3 regions of the Sphingobacterium sp. E70 genome follow, and region 3 is predicted to be linked to each of the others. Evidence: riboswitches for the same ligand, from Rfam matches in the RefSeq annotation. Region 3 holds a riboswitch; each other region holds the start of a gene.
The links. Region 3 has a riboswitch for S-adenosylmethionine ahead of KUH03_RS22850 (methylenetetrahydrofolate reductase). Riboswitches for the same ligand answer to the same signal wherever they lie in the genome.

Region 1 (10,442 bases), 1.0 Mb from region 3:
TGATCACCAACGTGTGGGGCTATACCGAGCCGGGGAATCCGCTTCTTGGGGCATTGCCAATGCAGGCTCGGGCTGGCTGTGCAATAATCTGTGGGAACATTACCTTTATAGCGAAGATATGGACTATCTGCGACGGATATACCCAATACTCTATGGCGCGGCACAGTTTTACGCCAGCGCCCTGACTGAATACCCCGGTAAAGGTTGGTTGTTGACTTCGCCATCGGTATCTCCCGAAAATTCCTTTAAGCTTCCTAATGGCCACCAGGCAAACGTCACGATGGGACCAACGATAGATAATCAGATCGTACGCGAATTATTTGAAAATGTCATCCATGCGGCAGCATTATTAGGCAAACAATCGGATCCTTTTTTAACGAATGTTTCAGCGCAATTGAAACGCTTAGCACCGGCAGTGCAGCTAGCCAAAGATGGCCGTATCATGGAATGGATCGAAGATTATGAAGAAGTTGATCCGCAGCATCGGCATATCTCGCATTTGTATGGTTTGTATCCAGGCTATCTGATCCGTTATGACGAACATCCAGACTGGCAGCTAGCCGCTAAAAAGAGTCTGAATGTACGAGGAGATGATGGGCCGAGCTGGGCCATTGCCCATAAACTACTGTTTTGGACCAGATTGCATGAAGGCGAGCGTGCCTATAAATTATTTCGGCAGCTGATGACACCACGTGTCGATACACATATCAATTATGGCGCTGGGGGCGGTGTTTATGCAAATTTGTTAACTGCCGGGCCACCTTTCCAGATTGATGGTAATTTTGGTGGAGCAGCTGGTATCGCTGAGATGCTGGTGCAGTCGCATAAGGACAGTGTGTATCTCCTGCCAGCAATCCCTGAAGCCTGGAAAAAGAAGGTCAGGTCAGGGGAATGCGCATCAAAGGAAATCATACCATAGACATGGAATGGAAAGATGGTAAAATACTGAATTATCAGATTTATTCACCCAAATCACAACAACTTCAGGTATGTATAGATCATAACTGGGTCGCCTATCATACAAAAAAAAATAAAAGGATCCCTAGTCTGCAATTTTTGCAGGCCGGGGATCCTTTTGTCTTAAAAATCTCATTGCATAAACATGTGTTATTCACAATTACATGTAAATATGAAAAACAGAAAAGACAAGACGGTAGTCGGTGCTTTTACGCTGAAAGTGCTATGACTGCTGTCTTAAGATTGCAATGGAATCAATACATTGTGTTCCAAACGTACAGGGACATGCTTCACTGAGGTAAAACCGTCTTCCTTGGAAATGATGTTGGATAGATCCAGTCCTCTTTTGGAGAAAGTACTGAGCAGCGCTGTCCGAAAGGTCGCTTTGGCCGAGCCCCAACCCTGTCCCAAGATTGTATCGTTATTGAGCTGTATTAGTTCGTCTGTGGAATAGTAGCTGAATTTTTCCAGTAAGTGTTGGTAAAGATTTGTTGTTGTAGCCATACAATTTAAAAATTTAAAGGATTAAACCATAAACTGTATCCAGATCTTGTTGGGGAAAATAACCGTTGTATAACGTTTATTTTGGTCGAAACCCGTATTAATTTACCACCGCGGTGTCTACACTCGGTTGGTATTGCATCATGCAATTCTGAATACTCTACAAATATAGTAGATTATTTTTAATATTAAAAATATTTTTGTTTTTTTGGTAATTGGGTGTGGATAAGAAGACTAAGGCCGGCAAAAGTGAGTTTGGGTTTTTGGCTGTGGTTTGGTTATGAAGTGGATAGCTTGCCCGATAATTTATCATGTTACTGTAATCTCGTCGAAAATACTTTAAAAAACAGAGATAAGACAATACTTTTGCGGCATGAATAGAATTGCGGAAATTAACGAATACATTGCTGCCGAACGCGAGGTATTATTGCAACACTCCTTGTATCCTAAAATCAAAACGATCAAGAATCTACGTTCTTTTACCGAAGGGCATGTGTACGCTGTATGGGATTTTATGTCTTTATTAAAAGCTTTGCAGATTAAATTGACCTGTACAACTTTGCCTTGGTTTGCAAGTGAGCATCCTTCGACACGCTATCTGATTAACGAAATTGTATTAGCGGAAGAATCCGACGAATATATTGATGGTCGCCGTTTGAGCCATTTTGAAATGTATCTGGACGCAATGAGTGAAATGGGGCAGACCTGCACCTGGTTAACAAGTTTATCGTGAACGCCAAGAAATCCAAAAGTATTTTTGATGCCATTGCATTGACAACCTTGGATAAAAGGATCAAAGATTTTCTGAATTTTACTTTCGAATTGATCGAAGAGGGGAGGTACATAAAATTGCTGCCGCTTTCACATTTGGTCGTGAGGATCTTATCCCGGGTATGTTTACCTCCATTTTGCAGGAGCTGAAAACCAACTTCCTGAATCGAGCTTAGATAATTTTATCTACTATTTCCAACGTCATATTGATTTGGACGGTGATGAGCATGGCCCTTTGGCAATGCAGATGATCAGCGATCTGGCCAAAGAGGATGATGAGAAGTGGGAAGAAATGAAAATAGTCAGTAAAGAGGCGCTTCAAAAGCGCATTGAACTCTGGAACGCAATAGAAGATTCCCTATAGGGAATCTTCTATTGTTTGGCTTCTTTGTAAAAAGAATTGATCTGATAATTTTACGGAAAACTATTCCGACAGAGACCTTTTTAGGGCTTGGGTAAAAGCGCTGATAAATTGTGGATCCAATGTGTTGGAAAAGGTATTCATATTCCCTAAGCTAACAATGAGCGCTGGTATTTTTGCTCCCCGTAAGATCGCATGATTATGGCTTTCAACCGGTTTCTGCGTGCTTAATCCTTGATTTTTAAATTTTGTGTGAGACGGAACGCAAGTTCTCGGCTTTGATCCTGTATCTTGGGTAGTTCAACAGCTTTTGGATACCGTAGGCCGATTGGCTGCTTGGCGTTTGAAGGATCAATGTCAAAATGAATTGAAATTAATGCGTCACCAGTAAAGGCCGCACGGTCTTTAAGCATCATAAATTCGTCTTTCGAATGGGTCAATACAACCTGAAAACCTTCTTTTTCAAGTTCATTTTGAATCATCTTACAAGCCTGTAAAGTGAGATCTTTCTCTTTGAGGCCCCTGCTGTTGGTGGCACCACTATCTTTGCCACCATGTCCCGGATCCAGAACAATGGTCTTTGCGCTATTTTTGACAGCGCTAGTAGTGGAGATCTTTTCTTTCGGAGGATCAATAAAAGAAAAAGAGACAATTAACACGAATATACAAGGAACAAACAGCAGATACTGATAACCTTTCGTGCGTGGTGATAGATTTCGCATCAACCTGTCGATGCGTTCTACCAGTTCATTTTGGTTTTTTAAAATTCTACTTTGCATATAATCTAATTGTTGATTTTGTTGTGTCATATTCAGCAGGAAGCTCGCATAATTGGTCTTTCCATAGTATTCAGCCACCGCTATATCGACCTGAAATTCATGTAGGCGATGCAGTTCTTTCCGAACCCAATAAATGGCGGGGTTTATCCAGAAGATGCAGCACATCAGCTCGATGTATAATTTGTCCCAGGCATGTCCTTTTAAAATATGCTGTGCCTCGTGGGCAAAGATGAGCTTGCCTTCGGGACTTTCAAGTGCGCTTTTATCCATAACGATATAATGAAAGATCGAACAATTATTGAAGCGATTAAACGGCGGGATTACTTTAATTCCCTGATGCTCCTGAAAATCCATCTTCTTTAAACAGCATACGAGCTTTAAGCTGCGATAAACTAATCGTGTCAGAAAGAAGATGGCGATCAATAAGTAAGCATAGGCGAGTATTTTTTTAAACTCCATTCGGTCCCATAGATTGAGCTGTTCTTCGGGTTCGATCAAAAAGGGACATTGGAATAACCCAACTGCTCTTGCGACTGTATTTCCTGATTTGAATTTGTTTTGGAATCGATTAATTTGACATAATCGGTCTTAAATTTAAGAAGAGGAACCAGCGCACAAAAGCTCACCAACGCAATAAGCAAAAGCCGGTTCCAACGAAAAAATGAAAGCTGCCGAAAAGCCAGGACAAAGAGCGAGACTAAAATAAGTAAACTGATATTGGCCTCTATGCTATAGGAAAATAGGTTATTCATCTTCTTTACTTTTATTGATAATTTCCTTGATTTTCTCGATGTCTGTTTCGCTGATTTTTTGTTCCTTGACAATGAATGATACCAGATTTTCGACAGAATCATCAAAATACTTGTTCATGACACGCGAAAAGAAAAACTTTCGGTATTGCATCTTGGAGATCAGCGGATAATATTGGTAAGTCTTTCCATAGGAATTGAAACCCACATACCCTTTTTTTCTCTAAAATCCGTACAATGGATGATATGGTATTATAAGGCGTTGTTTGTGTCGGATCCATATATTCAATAATATCTTTGACAAAAGCCTGCTTTAATTTCCATACAGCATGCATAACTTCTTCTTCTTTTTTGTTAATTCTTCCATAGTTATAAAGCTATAACTTATTTTTCAGTTAATCAACTTATTTTTCAGTTTTAAAACTGAAAAATAAGTTGATTAACTATAATGTATTGATTATTAGTGGTTTCATTTTTTTAATAGGTAGTCGGCCACCGCCTGATAAGCGGGTAGGGAGTATCCATCGTTGGCTGAATTAGATGCCAGGGGATGAGAGGCAAATCGGACGATAACCATTTCTGCTTTGGGATCGATATAGACGGTCTGTCCATGGACGCCACGTGCACAGAAGGCTCCATCGGCATTATGGCTTACCCACCACATGTTTTTATAACTCCACTGCTTTAGATTGGTATAACCGGCTTTTGCGAAAGCAGCCTGGCTTCCGCCAGAGCGGATGGATTCAATTACTTCCTTCGCGAGGATCTGTTTTCCGTTAAAATAACCCTTATTGCGCACCATCTCACCAAACATGGCCATGTCGCGGAGGTTGGTCGTGAGTCCTCCGCCCGCAAAGCATATTCCAGCACCATCAATCAGATAGTAGGCATCAAAATTGGTTCCCAAGGGCTGCCAAATTTTTCGGAAAGGACTTGTGACAAGGGCTTGTTTAATACCCGAGAAATTATCCAGCCCATAACGTCTGTATTGACTGTTTTATAGCCGAATGCGTCACCATGTTGACCTTTTTCTTAACCGTCTTTAAGTAATCAAAGTAGTTTGCCGGTTCATCAGGACTTCGTTGGAAGTGGAAGGGATCTCCTGCTCTGGAGAAGGCCCATATTTCTGCTTTGGGGTCAGCATAGTCCTCACTGAACTCCAGGCCTGTTGTCATGTCCAGTACCTGACGTATTGTTGCATCGCCAAAGGCGGAATGTGCAAGTTCGGGAATGTAATCCCGGCAGTATTTGTTTTCATCCAAAACGCCTTCAGCAATCAGTTGAGCAGCTAGCGTGCCGGTTAATGTTTTGCTGACGGACATAGCAGCATGCCTGCCATTCTGGGTCAATGCACCAAAATATTTTTCGTAGATAATACGCCCTTTATGAAGAATAAGGATACCATCAGTATAATTTTTTAAAGAGATTCCGCCCAACTGATAGACTTTTCATCTCCAAGAGGTTGAAAACTCAAAGCATCAATGGCGGAATCCTCAGCAGTGGAAAAAGAATAACGGTTGATGGGGTCGGAAGGGACGACTTTCGACGGAAAGAATTCACGCATATGGCAAACACTGTAACGCAATGCCGGAAACTTAAAAAATGTACCGTCCAATGCTGAAATAATTCGATCCTGTGGTGGCGGAAATCCCGTCATCCATCCCAGTTTGCTGGGATCAGAATCCACTGCGGATGGAAATTCTTGTGCCTGGCTCATTTGTATCAGAAGTAATGGAAGTAATAAGATAGCTTTTTTCATAATCAATCATAATCAATTTGGCATGTAAAAGATATAAGCGCGATAGCTACTGTGAATAGTATATAGGTATAATAAGCAAAGCGATCTTATTGTTTTCTTTCTTGCCTCTATTTTTGGCAGATTTCGATCTTTTATTTGAAATTGATCAAAAATGTCTTTTTTACATAACATATTGGCGTTTGTGAAGAAATTCATTTTCCAATTAGTGTCTAAGTTTGCAACGCAAAAAAATAACAGAAAGACATTGAACTTTTTTTCGCCGTATTGGGCAAAAGCAATGGGCACCATCGTGGTACTTGTATGCTCGGTTTTAGAAACGCAGGCCCAGGACTCGCTACGCACCTCACTCGCTGATCTGATCAGTAAGTCGTTGCAAAACAGTAAGTATATCGAACAGTCGCATTTGCAATTACAGGAAAAAGGAATAGCCCTGCGGCAGCAACGGATGGAATTGCTGCCGAAAATCGGTGTCAGGGCTTCTGCCAGTTATGCGAGCAATATGCCGGTCTACGATCAAGGTATATTTGCCAAACCATCACAACATGATGTTATTCATTACCTGTATGATACCGGACTCGATTTCTACCTGAACCTCTACAACGGCCATCGGGATCTTATGAAAATCGAATCAAAAAGCTCGAAATGGAACTGGCCAACATTGATTGGAAAAGTTCCACGGCACAGATCAAGCTGGAGATCTGTAACTTGTTTCTGGATCTAGATTTAGCCTATCGCAACAAATTACTGATCGAGCAGGATATCAACGATCAGCGGACACAATTGAAAGAGATCGAACACCGTTATACAGCCGGTGTTGTGCTGCATAGTGATGTCTTAAGGATTTCCCTCGAATTGTCCAAGCGTGAACTGCTTTTGATACAGATCGCTAATGATATCAAGATCATCAACCAAAAATTGCAGCTGATCGCCGATATACGACAAGAAATTATCCCGATGTGTGCCACGATGGAAAGTCATCCGCTGAACTATGCGGAAATCGTTGCTGTTGCCAAACAACAAGCTTTTGTACTGCTGAAATCCGAACAGGAAGTTGCGTTGAAAAAACTAAGTATCAAACAGGCGAAGTCAAACTACCTACCCGCACTAGGCCTGACCAATACATTTACTTTTGCGAATCCACAGGTATTTCTATATCCATATAATGGGAGCTGGTACAATTTAAATATAGTAGGACTTAAATTGAACATCCCAATATCCGCATTGTACCTCAATAAAAATATTGTCCGGGAGCTCAAGTCGCACTAAAGCGAGAGGAGGTCAAACACCATCATGAGGAGGAAGTGGTGGAAAATGAACTGTTGCAGGCTTATCTGGATTATAATCTAGCACTGGAACAACAGGCTGTCTGCCAAAAAAATCTAACGCTGGCCAAAGAAAATGCCCGTATTATAAAAAATAGGTATTTCAAGTCTTCGGCGCTGATTACGGATCTATTGGATGCAGATATGCAATGCCTCAAGACAAATTTTGATCTGGAATCCGCCCGGATCGCGATACAGAAACATTATTATTTTATTGAATTTTTGAAGGGTACTATCTAATGAAACCTAAATCAGGCCGGTCAATGACCGATGTACAATTGACCAGAATCACCAATTGGTTGGCTGGGATTGCTTTGTTGGCACTTTTATTATGGGGCGGAAGGATACTCTGGCTGCGCATCCGGTATACCTATACCAATGATGCACAAGTGACCCAGTATATTAATCCCATTATTTCCCGTGTGGGTGGTTACATTGTTTCGGTTCACTTTAAAGATCATCAATCGGTCAAGCGCGGCGATACCTTACTACTGATCGACAATCGGGAATACAAATATGAAGCTGAGCAAGCTTCGGCTTCGATAAACAAAGAAAATGCGGAAATCAGTGTGCTGGGCAGCCAAAAGGAAATATTGCAGGCCGAACATGAATCGTTGGAAAAATCCATTGCTGCTGCCGAAGCGCGGATGACGAAGCAGCAACTGGAATACGATCGCTATAAGTTTCTGTTTGATGAAAAATCTGCTACGGCGCAGCAACTGGAAGATATAAAAGCCACACTGGAGGTGTACAAAAGTGAACTTGCCGCATTACAGCATAAGTTGGAGGCATCGCGGGATCGGGTGAATGATGTTGATGTAAAAAAGGGGTGATCAATGCGGAGAAAGCACGGTTGTCAGCTGCAGCAAACCGAAAGCATCTTGATGTAGGATATACCGTAATCCGGGCTCCCTATGATGGTCGGGTAGGGAAACGTAGCATTGAAAAAGGACAGATGGTAAATCCGGGCGAGGTGTTGGGATTTATTGTCAATGCAGAGACACCAACTTGGGTGACAGCCAACTTTAAGGAAACGCAATTGCGTTATCTCAACCTTGGTGGGCGTGTAGAGGTTGTTGCGGATGCCTACCCGGATGAAACATTCTATGGAAAGATAATTTCTATTTCGCCAGCAACAGGATCTTCTTTTTCATTGCTTCCACCGGACAATGCGACTGGTAATTTTGTGAAGATCGTACAGCGGGTTCCAGTTCGTATCGAACTGGATAGGGATAAGGGAACTGCAAAATTACTCTCAGGAATGAATGTCAATGTTTCGGTCTCAAAAAATCAATAACAGTGAAAGAGATCTTCAAAGACTGGGTACCTGAATGGCTGATTAAGCTGATTTTATTCAGCGGATTGATGCCAAGCATGGTCTTGTTTTTTCTGCCCGGTGCCAATGTCAATGTCACCGCGGGGTTCTACGGTGCACAGCCCAGTGATGTTCAATTCCTCATTATTCTTTTCTATGCGGGATTTGTCGGATTCTATGTCCTGGAACGTCGCTTTTTTCAGTATTTCCCGGTCAAACAGTACTACATCATTTTCAATCTCTTACAGCTGCTCATTTGTTACCTGATGTATCGCATTAACGAGATCAGTTGGATATATGGCTTACGCTTTTTCAGGGCATGCTGTTCGCATCGGCTGTCAATCTCTCCATATCCATGATATTTTCCCGACTGAAAACGGAAAGGGCCAAGGAGGGAAGTTATGCCATATTTTTGGTATGCTGCTCTGTAGCTCGCCTTTCAATACGTTTGTGACAGCGGAATTTATAGATTCATTTAACTTTGATGAACTTTACCTGTATGCTGCCTTATCTTTTGTACCAGGGCTACTACTGATCATCGTCACAATGAAACCCATCCGGCATAATCGACCGTACCCTTTATTTTCCCTGGACTGGGCCAGTTTTGTCCTTTACAGCTTGACTGTGATAAGCTTCGGTTATTTGATGGTCTATGGGCAGGAACTTTATTGGTTTTCGGACAGTTCTATGCTGATCGTATTGCTCGGTGGAATTTTATTGTTGGGGCTGTTTATCATGAGGCAGAAAGCAATCAAACGTGTTTATATTGAGCTGTCCATCTTTGGAAATAGAAAGTTCCTGTTCGGAATCTTGGTCCTGTATATGATGTATATCGAACGGTTTTCGCTGGCGATTTCCAATCAGTATTTTCTACAGGTCATCCGCCTGGATCCCATTCACCTGTCCTATATTCAATGGTTTAATATCCTCGGGATTGTATGTGGTGTTATGTTATCCTTCTACTGGTTATTAAAACGGTGCACAGTGAAATGGATCTGGATTGTTGGCTACTGTTGCCTGCTGACCTTTCATCAATATATGTTTTTTCATTTGAAAGTGAGGGCAATGAAGATCACTTCTGGTTGCCGTTGGTATTGCATGGGCTGGGTGTCGGTCTGATCATGGTGCCAACAATCTTATTTGTGATTGCCAGTGTACGCCCTCATCTGGGAGCTTCAGCGGCGGCAGCTTGTTTGGCCGTCCGTTACCTGGGCTATACCAGTAGTATCGGTCTGCAGAATTTCTTTAAATTATTTGAACATGCCCAGCACCGGGAGGTTTTTCGAGATCAGCTGCAATCAGGCAATCTGATATTTGAAGACTATATTCAGCGGGAATCTCACAGGGTACTGCAACATGGATTGCAGTACAAGGAGCATGCCGCGGGATTGAAGCTCATCAGCGAGCGGGTTAATATACAGTCTTTCGTCCGGTATGGCATGGACTACTATGAATTGATGTCCATAATCAGTATCAGCATCTTGCTGCTGATACTGATTTCCCCTTCCTTGAAAAGCATGTATAAGAAGCTTAAAAAGAATCAGATTTCACCGGTATAACGGTGTCACAATTGATCAATATCCCAAATGGCTGCGGCACGTTGTAATTCCACCAATGCGACCGCATAATTGTAGCGCGCTTCATTGTAAGCAAGTTGGGTGTCATTGTAGGAGCGTTGTGCGTTGATCACTTCCAGCAGGGCGGTTTCGCCCCGATTGTAACTGTAGATCTTTCCTTCCAGGATTGCTTTTGCTTCGAGCAGCATTGTATTATTAAATTGCAGTACCTGTTTTTGAGTGGCTTTATATTGCATATAAGCTTGATTCACCTCAGTCTGGATGCGTAATGCTGCATCTTGATAGATCAATTCGTCTTGCTCAATTTTGAACTGAGCAGATTTCAGCTCGCCTTTATTAAAATTGGAAAAT
Region 2 (10,442 bases), 1.0 Mb from region 3:
TGATGAACAAATAATTTATACAGATGAAAAAACAGATCTTATTTGTCCTTTTGATATCATTCCTTGCTTTTATCGGCTGTCAAAGCAATACATCCACTAAAGCAAAAAGTGACCAAATCCCTGAAAGCCCAGCTGTGGAGAAAATTGAAACCTCAGCCAAAATAGGCGAGATGGCAGGTTGTTCAACAGAAGAGGCGATGAAATTAATCCTGGCGCTGAAAGAGGTTGAGGAAAGTAAAAGAAACTTGGATAGCTTGACTGATCACAAAGCCAATATCTCGTTCATGATCGATAGTTTGAAACAGGGTGGAAGAGAGTTGTATTCTCTTACCGCTGGATATAATAGTGAAGAAAGATTTGAACCTTACTATCATTTCTATTTGAATAAGAGTGATTGTAAGAATATCCAGATTTTGGACATTGTTTCTGGAGAGTATCTTCCTTTGGAAGCCTGGAGGAAGCAGAATCGCAATTAAAGCCATGGTTTTGTTACAATCAGGTACTATTTCAATCATCGGAGATTTAAACTTAAACGCATGGGAAAGAGAAAACTGAGGTTTTTTAATATTTATTTGTTTTGTGAAAAAATATATTTGGATTATAAAATAAAATAATCCAAATTTAAGTTGGTAAATAATTTTAATTTATTATAAACTTATTCGTTTCATGAAAAAAATGATATTATCTGCAACAATTGCTGCAATTTTCTTTGCTTCTTGTAATAATGCAGATAGCAAAAAGTAGAAACAAAGGATACAGTCACTACAACTGATACTGAAGGTGGTGTTGCGCAGACAACAACAACAGAAACAACTACCACTACTGCAGTGCCTAAGTTTAGTTCTCCAGAAGCACAACAGATGGCGGACGATTACACAAAATATGTGAATGAATATGTTGCTGCTGCTAAAAGTGGAGATGCGACTAAAATCCAAGAGTTAGCTGGAAAGCAACAGGAGTGGGCTACAAAAACAGCTACTGCCCTTACTAAATTAACTCCGGAAGATGCAAAGCTATGGACAGAGTATGCTCAAAAGCTAGCAGCAGAGTTAACTGCGAGTGCGACAAAATAGTTTTTTTGATATAAAGCGGAAAGTAGGACAACGTTAGATGTCCTACTTTTTTATCCCTAAATTAAAATGGGAGCTCATCCTCATCCTCCTCTTGTAGTACTGGAATATCCTCGTTTGAGCAAGTTTGATCTGATAGAATCAAAAAGCTGTCAACTTTGATTTCGGTAATATACGTTTTTATTCCTTCAGCATTTTCATAGTTACGATAGGTAAGTTTCCCTTCAACCATTAGTTTGGTCCCGCGACGACATTTCTTTTCAATGGTATTATTCTGCTTACCCCAAATGACAAGGGTATGCCATTGTACTTCTTCAACCCATTCACCCGCTTTGTTTTTGAAAAGATCATTTGTGGCAAGTCGTAAAACTGAGTAATTTGTCCCTGTTGAAGTGGTTTTGATGATAGGATCATTTCCTAAATGACCGATTAATTGTACTTTGTTACGTAATGTGCTCATTTTGTCTGATTTTTAAATGTTTCTAATAATTCTTATTTTAGTTATAGGCCATAACCTTTAATGGATGTGGAATGACCTTGAGCAAAGATGAAAAGGAGAGGAAATAATAATCGTCTGTTTACCATTTGTATTCGACTATAGTCGGTTGTAACCGTTTGTTGTCGTTTAAATTTCATATTAAACACTATGGAAAAAATCTGTTTGGAATGTGGGCAAAATATAAAGGGAAGATCGGATAAGCGCTTTTGTGATGACTCTTGCCGAAATGCATATAACAATAAACTGAATAGCGATCAAACTAATCTAGTACGCAATCTGAATAATATCCTGCGCAAGAACCGCCGTATTCTAATGGATGTACTAAACGGAGAGGGGAAAGGGATGATAAAGGTGCAAGGTGAAAAATTAAAGAGACTGGGTTTTGATTTCAAATTCCACACACATACATTTGCTAATAATAAAGGGCAAACCTATAAATTTATCTATGAGATGGGCTACCTCATGCTAGAAAATGACTGGGTATTGATTGTCCAAAAGAAGCCATGATAATACGCTATTTACGATTTCTTTTTCCTATTATCTCTTTTGGGAGAAGAGTTCTTCTGATTTTATAAAATCTATTCATACAGCTGTATTTCAGTATACATGAATCGTGAATTTCGGTTCGCGCCAGCTGAATACCAGTTAATCTTAACTTACATCGGCTCCTTTAATTCTAAAATAGTTTACTGCTGTGAAGATGATAATCACGAAGTAATAACATAGGGGATTAGCAGAAAAAGCCAGCCTGTAAAGATGTAATTTAACGATGAAGGCAATCCAATTTTTAAAAAATCTGCTGCAAAAATATAACCTATAAAGGCGCCGAGAAATAAAAGACCGGTGGCATGTATGATGATTATCTTTTTTAGATGCTTGCTATATTGGGTATCTTTATTTTGCTTGGTGTAGCCCATAATCGCTGGGACCAACAGACCTAATAGCGGGTTGACTAGAAAAGTTAAGGAAGCTAGATAAAGTGCCTTTATACTTCCGCTTTGATTTTTGTCGATACTGATTTGATTTACATTTGGCATAATTAATTGTTCTAAAGGAATTTCTAAAATCTGACTGATTTGTCTTAAACTGAAACCACTGATCTCTTCTGTCCCCTTTTCGATTCGTTGTACTGTTCTTAGAGATAGGCCGGCTTGATTGGCGAGATCCTGTTGTGTCAGTCCTCTGAGCTTTCTAGATTGTTTGATGAGTTGATTTACTGTTTGACTTTCCATGAAACGAAAATGACTAAAAGGTTTATGATTTTAAAAAAACGATATGACAATAATATGCCAATGATATAGCGTATTTGTAAGTTGTTAATAATCAAATATTTTGTAATTTGATAAATATTTTGAATCTTTGCAGCACAATAAGGTATTAATATAAAATAAAAAAACGGAAGAATATGTTTGCTATACTAAAAACCCCAGCTTCGTCCTTAAAGAAGAGTCTTGGGCATATTCTCCGGAATACCGCACTCTCTTAATCTTCTTTTCCGGACCACTTTTGGCATTTGTATATGACATCGGATTGTGATGTCTGTATTGCCACGCGATCATTTGAGATGATCTAACCGATAAAAGGAAATGGCATCTGTGTGGCTAGAGGTAGCCGCAAGAAGCTCAATACTCATGTAATGTTTAAAAAAACGATGAATTCAGTGAATAAATATGTTCTCCAGGCCTTGGATAATTATCCATATTATCTGGAGGATACGCTAGAATCCTTATCCTATGCCTTGTCATACGATGAATCCAATACCATGGCATTGTGCCTAATGGGGCGGGTTTATGCGGAGCAGCTGTTTGATTATGAACAGGCAAAGAAATATTTTCAGGAAGCTTTAAGCCACAATGTGCATGCTTTGGAGGTGTATCCTTATTTTATACAGACCCTGATAGACATGGGGGATTACGAAGCGGCAAAGAAAACCATCAAATATGCGTTGACATTGCCGGGGATGTCCCTGGCTGTAATCTGGATCAAGAAGGTGTTGCTACTTGAGAAATTAAAGAAATACAAAAGGCTTTAAAAATCCTCAAAATGGCTAAATTGGATAATCTGAACAGCGATCTGTCCACGATCATAAAGTCTATTGAAGATCGGATTAAAGGAAAATTGGAAATGAATAAGACGGGCAAAAAGCGGAGTAAATAACAGACGAAGACGCTTGATGTCGGATAAAGTATTCAAAAAAAGCCCAAGATGAAATTTCATCTTGGGCTTTTATCAATATAGTTTAAGAATTATTCTGCTCTTAAGATTTTCGCAGCTTCAACCATTGATTCTAAAGCGGCTTTAGTTTCAGGCCAAGCACGAGTTTTCAATCCACAGTCAGGGTTAACCCAAAGTTGTTCCGAAGGAACTACTGCTTTTGCTTTGCGCAATAGGTCTACCATCTCATCTTTGCTTGGTACGCGTGGTGAGTGGATATCGTATACACCAGGACCGATATCGTTCGGGTATTTGAAATCACCTGCAAAAGCATTCAATAATTTCATTTGTGAACGTGAAGTCTCAATTGTAATTACGTCTGCATCCATTGCTGCGATATCTTCGATCACGTTGTTAAACTCAGAGTAACACATGTGTGTGTGGATCTGTGTATCATCTTCAACATTGGATGAAGATACACGGAATGCACGTACAGCCCAGTTTAAGTAATCTTTTGATCTGCTTTGCGCAATGGTAATCCCTCACGGATCGCTGGCTCATCGATCTGAATGATTTTGATACCTGCTTTTTCCAAAGCTTGTACTTCGTCTAAGATCGCCAATGCGATTTGGTAAGTTGTGGTTGAACGTGGTTGATCGTTACGTACGAAAGACCATTGTAAGATTGTTACAGGACCAGTCAACATTCCTTTAACCGGACGGTTTGTCAATGATTGAGCGTATGAAGACCAACGTACAGTCATATCTTCTGGACGGTATACATCTCCATAAATAATTGGAGGTTTCACACAACGTGAACCATAGGATTGTACCCAACCGTTTTGTGTAAATGCATATCCAGCTAGTTGCTCACCGAAGTATTCAACCATGTCATTACGTTCGAACTCACCGTGAACCAATACATCGATATCCAGTTGCTCTTGAAGACGGATTGTATTTTCAGTTTCTTCAGCAATTGCTTTATCGTACTCTTCCTGTGTGATCGATCCCTTTTTCAGATCAGCTCTCCATTTACGCACATCTTTTGTTTGTGGAAAGAACCGATTGTTGTCGTAGGGAATGCTGGCAAGTTGAATTTCGCTTGTTGTGCCGCTTTACGGTCAGCAAAAACTGACGTACGTTTTGCATCATCATCAGTAATGTTGCTTGTACGTGTTTTAACTTCTGGTTTGTGGATCAACGGAGAAGTACGACGGCTTTCTGCTGCAGCTTTGTTTGCTTCGAAACGTTTTGTTGTTTCTGCATCAACTTCGCCTTCTGCTAAGACTGCTAGATCTTTTACCTCTGCTAATTTTTGTTTTGCGAATGCTAACCAGTTTTTAACTGCAGCAGGCAATGATTGCTCATTATGCTCATTATCTAAGTCAAAAGGAACATGCAGTAAAGAGGAAGAAGGAGCAATCCAAACGCGGTCTTTGCCTAATGCATCAACTGCTTGTTTGATTTTAACCAATGATTTTTCGTAATCGTTTTTCCAGATGTTACGGCCTTCAACAATACCTAAAGATAATGTCAATGAAGCTGGAACTTTAGCCAAAACGGTATCCAATTGGTTTTCTCCACGTACTAAATCCAAGTGTAATGCATGGATCGGTAAGTTAACCGCGATATCTTCGTTGTCTTTTAAAGCTTCGAAGTAAGTTGTCGCGATCAATTTGATGTTTTTGGCAGCAGCAGCCAATTTCTCGAACGTAGGTTGGTATAATGCTTTTACTTTTGCATCTAAATCCAAAGCCAAGAAAGGCTCGTCGATCTGAACATATTGTGCACCAGCTTCTGCCAATTTAGACAAGATTTGCTCATATACAGGAACTAATTTGTCCAATAGGTCGATACGGTCGAAACCAGCTTCTTTTTCTTTACCGATCAAAAGGTAAGTGATTGGGCCTAATAAAACAGGTTTTGTCTCAATACCCAATGATTTTGCCTCGTTGTATTCATTTAAGAATTTCTCAGAAGTCAATTTGAACTCTTGATCTTTTGTGAATTCAGGAACCATATAGTGGTAGTTGGTATCTAACCACTTGGTCATTTCCATTGCAGTAACATCGATTCCTTCTTGTTGGAAACCGCGTGCCATTGCAAAATATAAGTCTAAGCTGTAGTTGTTGTCTACTTTATTCAATAAAGAATGGTAACGAGCAGGAATTGCACCAACGGTAAGGGTTAAATCCAATACTTGATCGTAAAAAGAGAAGTCGTTGGAAGGGATCAAATCTATTCCAGCATCTTTTGTGTTTTCCAATTGCCTTCACGAATTTTTTTGCTGTGTCCAATAATTCCTCAACAGAAGATTTTTTAGCCCAATAGGCCTCATTGGCTTTTTCAATTCGCGGAACGCGCCCACACGAGGGTAACCTAAATTGTTAGTCAATAACATAATAATGTTTTTAATATTTCTTTTCAACTATATTTCTTGCTAGAGAGAGAAGGACACACTAGAATTCGGTGACTTCGGCTTATCATTCCCATATCAAGTAGGGTAGAATTTAGCACCTTGTCAAGGGACAGGTTGCTAAGGCTTCATCGGGTCTATTCCCTCTGCCTTTCTCTATAAGCGATGCTAAGTTAGAACATTTCTTTTGATATGCAAATTTTTTATAAAAGTGCACCTATTTTTTTATTCTACTAAGGATAGAAATGTTTTATTTCTTTCTTTTCATTGGAAAGGAGGGTGAAATCACGCATTGGTATCTCACCCTCTATGCCTTTAACTCACCAGGAGTTTGTAACCTTTACCGTGGACATTGACGATTTCAACCTTGCTGTCTTCTCTTAGGTATTTACGAAGTTTACTCAGGAATACGTCCATACTTCTACCTGTGAAGTAATTGTCGTCATGCCATATTTTTAATAAAGCTTCTTCCCGGGTCAATACATCATTCTTTTTTAAACAAAGTAGGCGAAGCAATTCAGCCTCTTTTGTCGATAGTTTTTGCATTTGACCCTTGTAGGAAATCTGCTGACTCGTATAATCGAAGAAGTAATCTCCAATTTCAAACTTATCTGCAACTACTTCATCCTCTTTATCTCTGACACTCCGTTTCAATAAAGCATTTATCCGAAGAAGTAATTCCTCAACACGGAAAGGTTTTGTGATGTAATCATCGCCACCCAATTCAAACGCTTCTGTCTTGTCCTCCATCATGCCTTTTGCAGTGGCGAAGATAATCGGTACGGTGCTATTTGTTTTTCTGATCTCACGGCCCACGGTAAAACCGTCTTTTTTGGCATCATGACATCGAAAATGCATAAATCATAATCATTTTTTTGAACTGAGAAACGGCTTCATCCCCGTCAATACAGAGCGTAACGTCAAATTTTCCCTTTAATTCGAGATAGTCCTTTAAAAGATCCCCAAATTGGGATCATCCTCTGCTAATAATATCTTTTGCATAATGAATCTATTAATTTTCACTAATGTTCCCTGAATATACAAAAAAGAACGTGTTATTTTTTTACGGGCAAAATTACTTCAAAGGTTGTGCCCTTATCTTTCTCACTTTTTACGGTGATTCTTCCATTGAGTCTTCTCAAAATATCCTGAACATAACTTAAGCCCAGACCAAAACCTTTAACGTTGTGTACATTTCCGGTGGGGATACGATAAAATTGATCGAATATCTTTTGGAGGTGATCTCTGCTCATACCAATTCCGTTGTCGGCGATGGTGATAACAATGTTATCGCCAATATTTTTGGAACTGATATTGACATGTAGATCTCCTTTACTATACTTAATCGCATTGTCCATTAGGTTGTAAAATACATTGGAGAAATGCAGTTCATCCCCAACAACAATATCTTTTGTTGCCGCGAGATCGACACTGAATTTTCCGCCGATATTCTGCATCCGAAGCTGCATACTGTCTGTGACAGCGGCTACGAGGTCATTGATATGCACATCTTCGCGATCGAGTTTCAGTGTTTCTTTCTCCAGTTTTGCTAAGTCTAATACGCGTTCGATATGATTCCCGAGGCGAACATTCTCATCGTAGATGATATTGGCCAATTTCTGCACGCGTTTGTGGTCCGCATTGATATCAGGATCCTTAAGTGATTCACTGGCGATCATGATCGTGGCCACAGGAGTTTTAAACTCATGGGTCATATTATTGATGAAGTCAGTTTTCATCTCAGATACCTTCTTTTGTCTAAAGATAATGATGAGTGTATAGGCAAAACATCCGACCAATAGAAACAAAAGTGTGAGCATAGGAAGTAGCAAGTAGCTCATATTGTCTGCTATGATCGCTTTTTTGTTCGGGAAGTATATGGTCAGCTTCCTGGGGCAGCACCAACATCACCTTTAAATAACGCTGTAGAATACTTTGTGGTATTTATGGGATTATTTAGTTCGGCCTCATTGAGAATATTATTTAGCAAAATATTGCTGGTGCTCCATATCTGATATTAAAAGGTGCTTTGATGTCACGATGGATCAATTCTTCTTTTAGGAGTTCCTGAACAATAATAATATTCAACCGATCCTTAAGCGGTCTTTTCGCCAGCTCCATTCCGATAGCGACATCTTCGATGTAGTCCGCCTTTTACCACCAAGCATGGCGACAGAGTCGTAAACATTGAAGCCATAGCCTGCATTTTTTTCGACAGTTTATTTAATTTGGTTTCTAGCTCAAAAATTCGTTTAGATAGTTTTGGATTAGATCTTGGGGGAGAGCTACGATACTCTTTCCAAGTAATCGCTTGAAATCATCAATATGGACAATTAAAAACCGTGTACTGTCATCTTTGGCTTCAATTCGTGGAATTGTTTTTGTTGCTGAAACGATAACGTCTTCTTGATAATATAGCCCATTTGTGGGAGTCTTGACAATGTTGATTTCAACCAAATCCTGATATTGTGTTCTTTTAACATAAGTTTCGTAAAACCAGTTTTCAATGTTAATAATATTTGGATAGGTTGCTTTTAATCTATCTTCTTCTAATTTATATTTTTGATAGATCTGCTCCAGTTTGCCTCTTAGATTCTCAATTTGAGTTTGAAGCTGGAGCTGCTCGGTCAATTGTTGTTGCTTTGCCTGCTCCTGTTTGGATTTTTCGATATTACGCTCCTGTTGTACTTTCGCGAAATCGACAACTTCACGTCGCTCGAGTTTTCCGGCAACAGCAGTAAGTGCAGCATTGACCGACTCGTCAAAGAGCTGTGACTTTTGACGGTAGGAATCTCTCAGGAAATAGAATTGCATAGCCAATACGCCGATTAGTGCCAAAGACATTAGTCCAATGATTAATACAATACTATTTTTCTTCATGAAATTATGTTTTGCAAATATATATTTTCAATAGCATCAGGAGCTCATTACATCCTGTGATTCTAAGCCATTCCCACATCCCATCTGCTGCTTTACTTGAATTGTTACAAATATAAAGATGCTAACTTGTTTTGGAGTTGTTTTAACAATGTTTAACAGCAATTGCTTTAAATCTTGGTTATGTTGTTGTAAATTAGAAGTTAAAATAGATTATGTTATGAAAACTTATGTATTATCATTGGCATTATCTTTTACAGTCGGGATTGCTTTCGGTCAGATCAAACTAAAAGAGCATCGTCCGTTACTGCAGGATAAACAATCCAAGATGCCAGTCCTTGGATTAGATACCACATCGGCTAAGTATAATATGCCTGTTCAGAAATTCAAAAAGTTGGATGGTCTGGCACCTATGCCGGGAACAGAAAAATCGCCCAAGAAAAGGAAATCACAACAGGATACATTGCGGTTTAGGCTGTTGGAAGATAGTTTGAAAGTAAAAGATTTCAAATTAAAGATTGACTCCTATACCTAAGAAATAAAAAGAAAGGCATTCTCACGATGAGAATGCCTTTCTTTATGATCCTATTTCTTACAACTGAGAAACACGGATTGTATTTGTTTTACCTTTTTCAATTAACGGAGTTGATGCTGTATTGATGATAATTGATCCCGGTTTAACATAGTTGTTTTTACAATAAATCTATTGACATCATGGATCGAGCCATCTGTGCTCTCAAATTTGTCGTAGATAAATGTTTTTACACCCCAAAGCAAACTCAATTGTTTCAATAGTTTCTGTGTGCCTGTGAATACCAAGATATCTACATTCGGTCTATAACTTGTAATTTCAAATGCTGTTGCTCCAGAGGAAGTCAACACAGCGATTGCTGAAGCATTTGTTTTTGAGCAAGATAAACTGAAGAAGCGCAAATCGCGTCTGGAATAAGTGTTCCATCGTGGATTTCACTAACTTTCTCATTATAATAAGGATAAGAAGTTTGTTCCACGTGGATAATAATCTTACTCATCGTTTCGATTACAATCTCAGGAATTCACCCACAGAAGTCTCACCACTTAACATCACTGCATCTGCACCATCCAATACTGAATTGGCTACATCGTTTACTTCAGCACGAGTAGGACGAGGTGTTGTAATCATGCTCTCTAGCATTTGCGTAGCAATAATTACAGGTTTTGAAAGGTCTCTACATTTTTGGACAATGATCTTCTGAAGTCCTGGTACCTCTTCCATTGGAAGTTCAACACCCAAGTCACCACGAGCAACCATGACAGCGTCGGTAGCTTCGATGATTGCATCAATGTTTTCGATTGCTTCAGGTTTTCTACTTTCGCGATCACACGTGCATGGCTTCCTTTTGCAGCAATGATTTCTTTACATTGTGCAATATCTTCTGCCGAACGAA
Region 3 (10,442 bases):
GCTGATCGATGGGGACCAGATCATAATCCAGTTGTCCAAAGTCACTCAATATAATCTCTGCAATAGGATAAAATTCTTCTAATGTTTCCGGTTCTTTACCCTCAGCGGCCAAAAGTTCGTTATGGATTTTAAACAGCTGAAAGAACTGTCCCAAGGGGCTAGCCTCGGCATCATTGGTCGATAATTTGAAGAATTCCTGTATAGTAAAAAACTGTGGAGACCAGATGGCCTGTCCATAGACCTCGGCAAGATGTTTTTTGAGATATGTAATCGGACGTTTATTGTTAAACACGATGGCAATCTCACTCAAATCGTTTCCAAAACGTTGTTGAATATCCGCTGCTACTAATTTTAAAAAGGCTGTTTGCATCGTGATCGTTTATTTTACTTCAATTAATTGATTTGATTTAGCATAGTAGAGGTAGGCTTTGACATTGTTGTAGCCTAGGTTCTCCAAGTTTTTCTTATAGTTGTCAACCTGATATTTATGTCCGATGTAATCCGTTTGTGTAAATTTAAAGTCGAGGACAATTGTCTCTTCCTCTGATGTGAAGACTTTATCAGGGCGGATGGTTTCTCCTTTAGCGGTAATGATACTGGCTTCATTCCAGATTTTATATTTTCCGGTAAGCCACTGATTGATGATGGGATGGTTCCAGATCAGGTTGATTTCTTGCATAAGGTAGGGTTCATCCTCTTTTGAGAGTATACCTTCCTGAATCAGCTGACGGACTAATCTGGAAATATCTTTTTTTTCTTTAGCGATCTGAGACATGATTTCATGGGCCAGTATCCCATATTGTGCTGCTTTTTCCAGCATCATAATATCGTTGATTGTACGTGTGCTGGATTTCTCTAAGGCCATCTCCAGCTCTTTGGAAATAGGGTAGTGGCTGAGTGCAATGATATTGTCTTCTTGACTTTTAGGGGTGACTCGTTCGATAGTCTGATCAACCTTTATTTGGGCATCTTCTAAAGTAAATGGAGCAATAGAGGAATCCAATACTTGATAGAGGATATCGCTGATATATTCATCTTTGATATCATATCCTGTAATTTCGCCGGTCTTTTTGTCCACGGACTCTTTAAATGATGGAGCAGTAATATAGAGGTGTTCAACGGCACGTGTTGTCGCTACATAGAACGTATTTAGCGCATCCATATAATTGAATAGCATTTCCTCAAAATATTGTTTGAAGAACACAGACTTTCCAACTGTCGTGGTATATTTTATGGGAATTTTTCCTAACTGGGCAAATGGCGTATCGTAAGTGTCGATCCAGAAATCTCCATTGATCATCCCGTCCAGATCCCAGGAACAGAACGGGAGCATGACAACATCATAGGCAAGACCTTTTGATTTATGGATTGTTGTTACTTCAATAGCGTTTATATCACCATTAGAAGGTAGTACTGCGCGATTGCCATCTTCTTCCCAGAATTCTAGAAACTGAATAATTCCACGCTCACCATTGGTCGAGAAAGCCGAAATCATATCCTTGAATGCCAATAGGTAGGGAAGGTGAATGTTCTGTTCAGTCGTGAAGCCATAGATTTCGATGAGTTTTTCTATCAAATGAACCAAAGGCTGTTTTTGCCAAATTTCCCAGGAGTCGATCAATGCGTGGGGAAGAAAATCTTTCAACGCACGGATGTCGTTTGAAGCGAAGGTTAGCCAAGCGGTTTGATTGACCGTATTTTTCTGGATGGTCTGATAGAGATAGACGATTTTTGCTTTATGTATACTATGTTTGTCCGAATTGTATACGAGCGCTTTTAATGTTTCAATCAGGAGGAGTACAGCGTCGTTGCTGGCCAAGGATAGCGCATCTCCGGAGATGACCTCAAAGCTAAGATTCTCCTCTTTTTGAAATCCATCAATTTCTGGATAACTAATTTCGCTTGTGCATTACTACGTACAAGGATCCCTATTTGTTTGGCTTGATATCGGCCAGTATGAAACCATTCACCTATCTTCTTACATAAAAGATGAAGAGACTCCTCGATGACCTGATTTCTCCTGTAGCGACCGTCAGACACAGGGATATACGAAATCTCGATGGATCCCAACTTATCGAGATTCCCTTTTTTGTGTGCAGGGATTTCCTGTTGACTATTTTCATAAGCTTTAACAAGCATATTATCATTGCCTGAGGCTGCCCACCAATGTTTCCCCTCTTCGTCTAAGTTTTCGTCTACTTTTTCATTGAGAACACGCTGTAGATGCTGAGGGATACTGTTAAAAAGATAGTTGTTTAGCTGGATAATATTTGGGAGACTTCTAAAATTGGTCTCAAGACTACCATTTTCTATAAAACTGATTTTGCTGCTCTCATCCAAGTGGAAGGCATGACCAATTTGCTGTTCGACCTGTTGGAGTAATATGCGCCAATCTCCGTTCCGCCAACGGTATATACTCTGTTTGACATCTCCAACAATGAGATGCTCACTTAGTGTACCATTGGCATCTGCAAGTGCATTGATCAATAGGGGCTGTAGTTTTTCCATTGGATGCGCGAGGTATCCTGAAATTCGTCGAATAAAAATAATTGAAGCGATTGCCGATCTTTTCCCAGATGAATGTCGGATCGTTGTTCTCATCGATCCCAAGTTTATTTAACAGGATCTGTGAATCGGAGATTAATTGAGCGCCGTTTTCCTTACGCCATTGGGTCAGTAAGTCGCTCATTTCTTTGAGCAAACGTAGGTAATAGAGATTGTTTTGTACCGCCTGATAAGCAATGTAAGCTGCTAGATTCTCCTGTAGTGCCTGAAAAGACTGTAAGATGGGAGCAAGCGCTAATTGGAGGTCGTAGCGTATATTTTTGTCGCTATCTGTAAATGCGTCCTCATTATCTATCAATTGTACATATTTGTCCAATATTTTGGCAATTTCTGAAGAACTTAACTTGTCTGTCTTTTTACTGGTCTTGCTAGCTGAGATAATCTTATTGCGTGATTTTCCCTTGAGCTCATTTTCACTGATGTTGAATCTTTTGAACGTATCATTGAAAGTTTCGATGGTCAGCGAAAGTGCTTCGGTAAAGGCATTTATTTTTTGTTCGATTTCTTGATTCAGGAGGTTGAAAACTTCTCTTGGGTTTGCTGAATTAATATAGCTGTCAAATTCCTGGAAATTTTCAGAGAAAATAAGATTGGCTAGGCCCATCAATTGTTGTCGATAGTTCCAGTTTTCATTTTTGGCTATTTTTTTTTTTTTTCTCCGCATAGGCGATGATCCAATCAAGGAGATCGGGGCGTTCATCCAACAACTGATTGAGCATGACTGTCAATTCATTTTTGACTTTATTGACATTCATTTCTATCTTGTAGGCCGCATCGAGGTTGAGTTCGTATGTGAAAGCACGGATAACTTTTTGAGAAAAACCATCAATCGTACTGATGGTAAAATGACTGTAGTCGTGTAAGATCCGACGGTAGACACGGTAGGATTTCTCCTGGATCAAATAGCTTGTCCAATCGGGTTGTTGCTGCAGCAATAATTTTCTGAAATCTTCGATTTTGGGACTGGGATCGCCAATAGCTAGGCCGTGGAGCACAGAGAGTATGCGCTCTTTCATTTCTGCGGTGGCCTTGTTGGTAAACGTTACCGCCAATATCTCCTTATAGCTGTTTTCATTGGACAGCAATAATGTTAGATAATGTAGTGTCAGACTAAAGGTTTTTCCAGAACCGGCCGAAGCTTTGAGTATTTTTAATGGCGCAACAGATTTCATGGAATGAAGGTAGAAAGTAAAATGTAAATTGGCAAAAATGCCGAAGATTATTTTAATTGAGAAAATATACTTAATTTGCTTCTAATTTATTGACCAAATTATTGTTTTATGAAATATACAGTGGGTATCCTTGTATTATTATGTATTACCTTTAATTATTCTTGTAAAAAGATGGATCTGAAAAGGATAATAGTAGGCTTATCGAATTTAAAAATACAACCTTATCCGCTTCAAATGGCGCCGAAACTAGTTATCTACTTGAATATGATGACCAAGGGTGGGTAACAAAAGTAAATGAACAGCAGTTCCATTATGGGGCAAATGGGCGAGTGGATTATTCGCGTATTGCGCTTCAGGATAAAACGGGCGGAATTGAACGGGTGAAGATCGTGCGTTTAAGCTATCATTGGGACGAACAGAATCGTCTGAAGAGTGTATTTGTTGATAGTTTGTATAATAAGAGCGCACCGATTAAAGATGGAATAAACACTGTAGGCGCTGAATCGCTCATTAAAGATAAATTATTGACAAGCTATTCTTATACTTCGAACATGTCTGTACCCTCCAAAATTGTCTATCGGAAACTGGAAAAATTCTATGAACAAATTGGAGATGAGCAGGAGTTGACTTTTGCCTATAATGGCGATAATATCCAAAAACTGAAAAGCTTTCTATATTTCTCACCGCTTTTCAATAATCCCGGAGACCCTAAACTTGAATTCACGTTATTCTCTTTTTTCAATATTCTACGACGCTAAACCCTCTTTATCCTATTTATAAACAAATGGGGTTTAATCCGATTGATATTAATCAGGTGGTATCAAAAATTTAGAAAACGCTTTTTTCTCTGCCCTAATTCAGGGAAGGACCAATCAGGAAATGCAGCCGGATTGGACAAAGAAAACAGCTGTAAAAATTACCTTGGACGCTAGTGGCAAACCTACAGCAATGAATTATGTTGTTAAAGGGGATTTTGAAGGAGTTAAAGATGTCATTTTCAGCGAAGTTTTATTAAATTATGTCTATGAATAAAAAAAAATAACTATCTTTGCATCCCCTCTAGTATGAAGCTCGGGGATATGTTGAATACATAAAATAAAATTAAGAAATGGCAACTAAAATCAGATTGCAAAGACATGGTAAAAAAGGACGTCCTTTTACCACGTAGTCGTAGCGGATTCTCGCGCTCCACGTGATGGTAAATTCATCGAACGTATCGGTTCTTACAACCCAAACACAAATCCTGCAACTATTGTTTTGGATTTTGAAAAAGCTTTGGATTGGATGAATAAAGGTGCTCAACCTACTGACACAGCTCGTGCTATCCTTTCTTACAAAGGTGTTCTTTACAAAAACACTTACAAGGTGGTGTGAAAAAGGTGCTTTTGATGAAACTGCTGCTGAAGCTAAATTCACTGCTTGGACTGAAGCTAACGAAGCTAGAATCTCTGGTAAAAAGATGGTTTAGCTCAATCTAAAGCTGATGCTAAGAAAGCTGCTTTAGCTGCTGAAGCGAAGAAAAAGAAGAAAAAGCTGCTGCTGTAGCTGCTAAAAATGCTCCTGTAGCAGAAGAACCTGCCGCAGAAGAGACTGAAGCTCCTGCATCAGAAGAAACTGAAGGTTAATTCTTTCATAAAGTATTCGAGAAAGCCGACTCAATCTTGAGCCGGCTTTTTTAATAAAATAGTTTATGTGTTAAAATGTGATGCTGATTGCTCTAATTTAAAATAGAAGGCCGAGCATATTATCCTATCGCTATACAAAAAAGTGAAAATAAAACAGATGCTGTATATATAGTGGAAGCCGAAAGGAAAAGCATCTCAATACTAATATCCTAATACGCAATATTACAAAATGACTATCGATCAAAGTTTTTATATAGGCTATATCAGCAAAACGCGAGGTCTAAAAGGCGAGATGCAATTGTTTTTCGAATTTGAAGACTATGAGAGTTTGGATATAGATGTCGTCTTTTGGAGGTCAACAAAAACTTGTACCTTATTTTATCGATGCTATAAAACTGCAGAAAAATAGTACCGCCTACGTGACATTTGAAGATGTTGATCATATCGACAAGGCACAGGTGCTTGTTCACAAAAAGGTTTATCTACCCAATGATAAAATGCCAGAACGGGATCCCGATGATTTTAGATATACGGATTTAATCGGATTTTTGGTGATCGATGAAACCCATGGTGAACTGGGGAAATTACGGATGTACAGGAATTTCCACAGCAATTCGTCGCGACAGTTGATATGAATGGTAAAGAATTGATGTTCCCCTATCCGATGATTTAATCGTTGGCATAGATGGTGAAGAGGAGATTATTGAAGTAGAATTGCCTGAAGGACTAGTCGATCTTTATAAAGAATAAAAGTGGACGGACCTCTCGTAAATTATCCCTGATTGCAAATCGGGATTTACTTTAGAGCATCGTTCTTAATTCCCATAAATTTGAATGAAAAAGGTCTAAGTTCGTAAAGGAATTTAGACCTTTTTCGATTCAATAAGTTGAGGTTTTAAATCATATTTCGCTTCATCTGACAAAATTTTTGTTTTGGGACAGTCAGGGATCTCTTACTCTGATGGATTTTGTTTAAATTGGTACTGAATAATCAATATATTGACCACTATAAACGATCTGTCTTGAAACTATTACTGCTAATTATTTCAACGATATTCTTATCCTCTTGTGCTTTCTTTGGGAAGAACAAAGAATTTCCGATCGGAAATTATCAAGTTATTTGCGGTTATACCAATGACGGCTACCTAGAGGCCAAAGCTAAGGATCCGCTAAATATTGAACCTGATGCATATTGCGATCATCCGCTTCATTATCGTTCTTTTCTCTCCCTTCGGGATAAGGGACAATTTGTCCTTGCGATAGGTGATATCTTGCTCTATGGCAGATATAGATTTGAAGGGAATAAAATTGAATTGGTGGATGATAAAAGGGAACCATCTCTTTGGATATAATTCAAGTAAAAAGAATTTCATACAATTGAAAGGTGATTTCTCCCAATTCAATTCAGCCCATTTGCCAAATACGGAACGGTTGTTTCTCAATTTCGAATTAGACAAAACACCACTTCGCGAGCAGCCTAGTAAATTTGATAGTGTAGTCAATCTTTGGCGTAATATTCCGACAAGTGCTGAAAATGATCAAGAGGTAAAGGCCCGCGCATTAAACTTTTTAGATTATTCTATAGCATACTTTCAGCACATCTCAAATTCTGGCGTCCATAGTGATTATAAGATAGATGGGGTTGAATCTCCAATTACTTATGCGCAAAATGGCATTGTATTAAAACAATGGGAAGATGTTCCTGTCTCATGGAAAGAGCTGTTTTACAATGAGGAGAATGCATTGGTTGCCTATAAATATTTAATGGATGGGTTTAAGTATGGAGAGAAGGAGAAATATAGTGTCTCTGGCTTACTGCTGATCACATTCTATTTAAAGAATCTACGTAATTCTCTTTCAACTTTGAAATAATTTGTATGGGAAGATCTGGAAAAAGACAGCTTTGTTACTATAATTTATAGCTTTTCGAAAAAATGTTTTTGTTGTTTGATTTTTTAAGACGATATTAGCAACGCTTATAGAGAAAGGCCGAGGACTAGACCCAGTGAAGCCTTAGCAACCTGTATTGTTCAAGGTGCTAAATTCTACCCTGCTCCATGTGGGAAAGATAAGTTACATGCAGATAGACATATCCTCGACTTGTGCGTTTCGATGTAAGCCAACCCAAACTTAAAACAGTTTTTTAATGAAGATTATCGACCATATCCAGAATGCTAAAGGAAAACATTGTTTTCTTTTGAGCTATTGCCTCCTGCAAAGGGACAGGGCATCCAAAGTATTTTTAAGACAATGGATGAACTGATGGAATTTAAACCGCCCTTTATTGATGTAACCTATCATCGGGAAGATTATATCTATAAGGAACATGCAAGCGGGCTGTTGGAACGTGTATCTTATCGTAAGCGACCAGGAACGGTGGCGATCTGTGCTGCGATCATGAATAAGTATAAAGTGGACGCAGTGCCCCATCTGATATGTGGTGGCTTTACCAAAGAGGAAACTGAAAATGCCTTGATCGACTTAAATTTCTTGGGTATCGATAACGTATTGGTATTACGAGGTGATGCACGCAAAGGAGATGCTGATTTTATTCCAAGTGAAGGCGGACATGCTTTTGCAACGGATCTATTGCAACAGGTAACGGATATGAATAAAGGAAAGTATCTTCACGAAGATATTATCACATCTGAAAAAACCGATTTTTGTATCGGTGTCGCAGGATATCCGGAGAAGCATTTTGAATCTCCTAATTTCAATACTGATTTTAAATATCTGAAGCAAAAAGTGGATATGGGTGCTGAGTTTATTGTAACTCAGATGTTCTTTAACGTGGAGAAATATAAGGAATTTGTGACCAAATGCCGGGACAATGGAATCCATGTGCCTATCATTCCGGGACTCAAACCATTGACGACCAAAAAGCAACTGGTTACTTTGCCAAGAATTTTCCACCTGGATATTCCTGAGGAATTGAGTGATGCTGTCGCAGCATGTAAAACCAATGCTGATGTAAGGCAAGTAGGTGAAGAATGGCTTGTGCAACAATGTCAGGAGCTGATAAAATTTGGTGCTCCAGTATTGCACTTTTATACCATGAGTAATCCTGGGCCAACGAAAAGATTGTCGAGAAGTTAGCCTAAAAAATACAAGAGGAGCGAGGAAAACCCCTCGCTTTTTTATTACTTCTATCGACGGTATACTGCTTTGTACTTGTGAATTGAATCCTCTTTTATTCCATGGCCATATGCAGCTTTTGAGATGAAGTTTGCCATTACCCCTGCTTTCAAAACCAGCATTTCTCTTTTCACTATAGAAGTGCTCTCTTTCAAAAAATATTTTTGTTAAACAGTAGTGTTAAATAGTGTTAATTAACATTTTTAAATCGAGATAACTATTTAATTTGAGGTACTAAAAGGAACTAAGATATAGACCAATTGTCCTTATGACGTATAATAAATTAAACTCGCTATTTGGTTTGGCCTGTGGCCTCATTGCTACTGTTGTCTACATTGCTACTGTTGAAAAGACCGTGAGCTGGTGGGATTGTGGTGAATTTATCGCCTGCGCGTACAAACTTGAGGTGGCACATCAACCTGGTGCCCCGCTATTTCTACTTATTCAGAATGTTTTTTCCAATCTGGCTTTCGGTAATACAGGGCAAGTCGCTTACTGGATGAATATTGGTTCGGCAGTCTGTAGTGGTCTGACGGTGACATTTTTGTTTTGGACAATTACAGCGATTGCCCGGAAGATTTTAAAGAAGCCACAGCAATCTGCTTTTTCTTACTATTTACAGATCTTTGGAGCGGGTGCAGTGGGGGCTATGGCCTTTAGTTTCAGTGATACCTTCTGGTATTCGGCCGTAGAATCCGAAGTGTATGCGATGTCCTCACTTTGTACTGCGGTGGTTTTCTGGGCGATTTTTAAATGGGAGGCGCGTGCGGACCAGGACGGAAGTGATCGCTGGCTGATTTTTATCGCTTTTGTCATGGGGCTTTCAATTGGAGTCCACCTATTAAATCTTTTGGCTATTCCGGCTATAGCCATGGTGGTGTATTTTAAAAGGACTTCAGAAATTAATTTTAAAGGCATTATAAAGGCATTTCTATTAGGAATATTAGTTCTTGCAGCAATCCTTTGGGGTGTTATTCAGTGGCTGATCGGTTTTGCTTCCAAAATAGATCTATTGTTTGTGAATTCTTTTGGACTGGGATTTGGTACAGGAATTCTTTTCCTATGCTTGCTTTTTGGTGTCACAATTGTATATGGTCTTTTTATTCCCATAGAAAACGCAAGTATACATTAAATACAGCTTTATTGGTGTTTTGCTTTATTCTGTTTGGTTATAGTTCCTATACCATGGTGCTGATCCGTGGAAAGGCAAATCCATCCTTAAATAACAATGCGCCAGATAATGTCTTTTCGTTTTTAGGTTACTTAGGGCGAGAACAGTATACGCGGGAACCTCTGGTTAAAGGACCATACTATGATTCAAAGGCTGTGGATGTTCAAAGCAAAACCAGTTATCGGAAAGATGAATCCAATTATACAGCATTTACACAGGTTGATAAGTATGCATTTGATCGTGAAACATTTTTTCCACGTATCTATAGCCAGGATGAAAATCATCAAGCCTACTATAGAAGTTATCTCAAGTTAAAAGAGGGCGAAAGACCACAGTTCTCCGATAACTTTAAGTTTTTCTTTAATTTTCAATTGGGGGAAATGTATGCACGTTACTTCTTATGGAATTTTGTTGGCAGGCAGAATGACAAGCAAGGCTATGGATCCTATACGGAGGGGAATTGGCTCTCTGGAGTGAAAACGCTGGATAATTGGCGCCTTGGTGGGCAACATCATCTTTCGGAGTCACAGCAACATGATCCAAGCCGAAACACGTATTTTTTCTTGCCTTTGTTATTAGGGATAGCTGGAGCGATCTGGATGTACAAAACAATAAACCCTATACTTTGGTATTGACCTTGCTGTTTGTTTTTACGGGTATAGCGATTGTTGTATATCTCAATCAGACACCACTGCAACCCCGTGAACGTGATTATGCTTATGCCGGATCTTTTTATGCTTTTGCGATCTGGATCGGACTGGGTACAATTGCACT

Region 1: linked by a shared signal. The riboswitch ahead of KUH03_RS29675 (5-oxoprolinase) and the one ahead of KUH03_RS22850 (methylenetetrahydrofolate reductase) in region 3 are both predicted to bind S-adenosylmethionine.
Region 2: linked by a shared signal. The riboswitch ahead of KUH03_RS15825 (hypothetical protein) and the one ahead of KUH03_RS22850 (methylenetetrahydrofolate reductase) in region 3 are both predicted to bind S-adenosylmethionine.

Annotation. Positions count from the first base shown of each region.
Region 1 covers NZ_CP079104.1:4,218,483-4,228,924, forward strand. Annotated here, with positions in the region: partial or broken gene KUH03_RS49325 (hypothetical protein) at 1-919, shown strand, start outside; gene KUH03_RS49330 (hypothetical protein) at 922-1,254, shown strand; gene KUH03_RS29675 (5-oxoprolinase) at 1,195-1,461, opposite strand; SAM-I-IV-variant riboswitch at 1,529-1,622, opposite strand; partial or broken gene KUH03_RS29680 (DUF3050 domain-containing protein) at 1,832-2,593, shown strand; gene KUH03_RS29685 (M56/M15 family metallopeptidase) at 2,818-3,867, opposite strand; gene KUH03_RS29690 (hypothetical protein) at 3,864-4,121, opposite strand; gene KUH03_RS29695 (BlaI/MecI/CopY family transcriptional regulator) at 4,114-4,326, opposite strand; gene KUH03_RS49335 (BlaI/MecI/CopY family transcriptional regulator) at 4,223-4,453, opposite strand; gene KUH03_RS29700 (serine hydrolase) at 4,588-5,025, opposite strand; gene KUH03_RS29705 (serine hydrolase domain-containing protein) at 5,084-5,554, opposite strand; gene KUH03_RS29710 (hypothetical protein) at 5,536-5,877, opposite strand; gene KUH03_RS29715 (TolC family protein) at 6,122-6,598, shown strand; gene KUH03_RS29720 (TolC family protein) at 6,520-7,143, shown strand; gene KUH03_RS29725 (TolC family protein) at 7,182-7,439, shown strand; gene KUH03_RS29730 (HlyD family secretion protein) at 7,439-8,032, shown strand; gene KUH03_RS29735 (HlyD family secretion protein) at 8,029-8,496, shown strand; gene KUH03_RS29740 (hypothetical protein) at 8,499-8,873, shown strand; gene KUH03_RS29745 (hypothetical protein) at 8,812-9,633, shown strand; gene KUH03_RS29750 (hypothetical protein) at 9,597-10,073, shown strand; gene KUH03_RS29755 (TolC family protein) at 10,079-10,442, opposite strand, start outside.
Region 2 covers NZ_CP079104.1:2,214,529-2,224,970, reverse strand. Annotated here, with positions in the region: gene KUH03_RS15860 (hypothetical protein) at 24-476, shown strand; gene KUH03_RS15855 (hypothetical protein) at 828-1,073, shown strand; gene KUH03_RS15850 (single-stranded DNA-binding protein) at 1,135-1,530, opposite strand; gene KUH03_RS15845 (hypothetical protein) at 1,717-2,076, shown strand; gene KUH03_RS15840 (helix-turn-helix domain-containing protein) at 2,277-2,801, opposite strand; gene KUH03_RS15835 (tetratricopeptide repeat protein) at 3,167-3,601, shown strand; partial or broken gene metE (5-methyltetrahydropteroyltriglutamate--homocysteine S-methyltransferase) at 3,816-4,762, opposite strand; gene KUH03_RS15825 (hypothetical protein) at 4,738-5,988, opposite strand; SAM riboswitch class I at 6,200-6,303, opposite strand; partial or broken gene KUH03_RS15820 (response regulator transcription factor) at 6,454-7,140, opposite strand; gene KUH03_RS15815 (sensor histidine kinase KdpD) at 7,194-7,979, opposite strand; gene KUH03_RS15810 (hypothetical protein) at 8,122-8,259, opposite strand; gene KUH03_RS15805 (hypothetical protein) at 8,374-9,018, opposite strand; gene KUH03_RS15800 (hypothetical protein) at 9,236-9,550, shown strand; partial or broken gene pyk (pyruvate kinase) at 9,608-10,442, opposite strand, start outside.
Region 3 covers NZ_CP079104.1:3,219,771-3,230,212, forward strand. Annotated here, with positions in the region: gene KUH03_RS22790 (hypothetical protein) at 1-370, opposite strand, end outside; gene KUH03_RS22795 (3'-5' exonuclease) at 380-1,819, opposite strand; gene KUH03_RS22800 (UvrD-helicase domain-containing protein) at 1,789-2,508, opposite strand; gene KUH03_RS22805 (hypothetical protein) at 2,447-3,229, opposite strand; gene KUH03_RS22810 (UvrD-helicase domain-containing protein) at 3,195-3,737, opposite strand; gene KUH03_RS22815 (hypothetical protein) at 4,067-4,495, shown strand; gene KUH03_RS22820 (hypothetical protein) at 4,617-4,769, shown strand; partial or broken gene KUH03_RS48985 (30S ribosomal protein S16) at 4,846-5,362, shown strand; gene KUH03_RS22835 (ribosome maturation factor RimM) at 5,701-5,997, shown strand; gene KUH03_RS22840 (hypothetical protein) at 6,385-6,714, shown strand; gene KUH03_RS22845 (hypothetical protein) at 6,740-7,234, shown strand; SAM riboswitch class I at 7,336-7,437, shown strand; partial or broken gene KUH03_RS22850 (methylenetetrahydrofolate reductase) at 7,509-8,458, shown strand; gene KUH03_RS22855 (DUF2723 domain-containing protein) at 8,766-9,629, shown strand; gene KUH03_RS22860 (hypothetical protein) at 9,644-10,303, shown strand; gene KUH03_RS22865 (hypothetical protein) at 10,294-10,442, shown strand, end outside.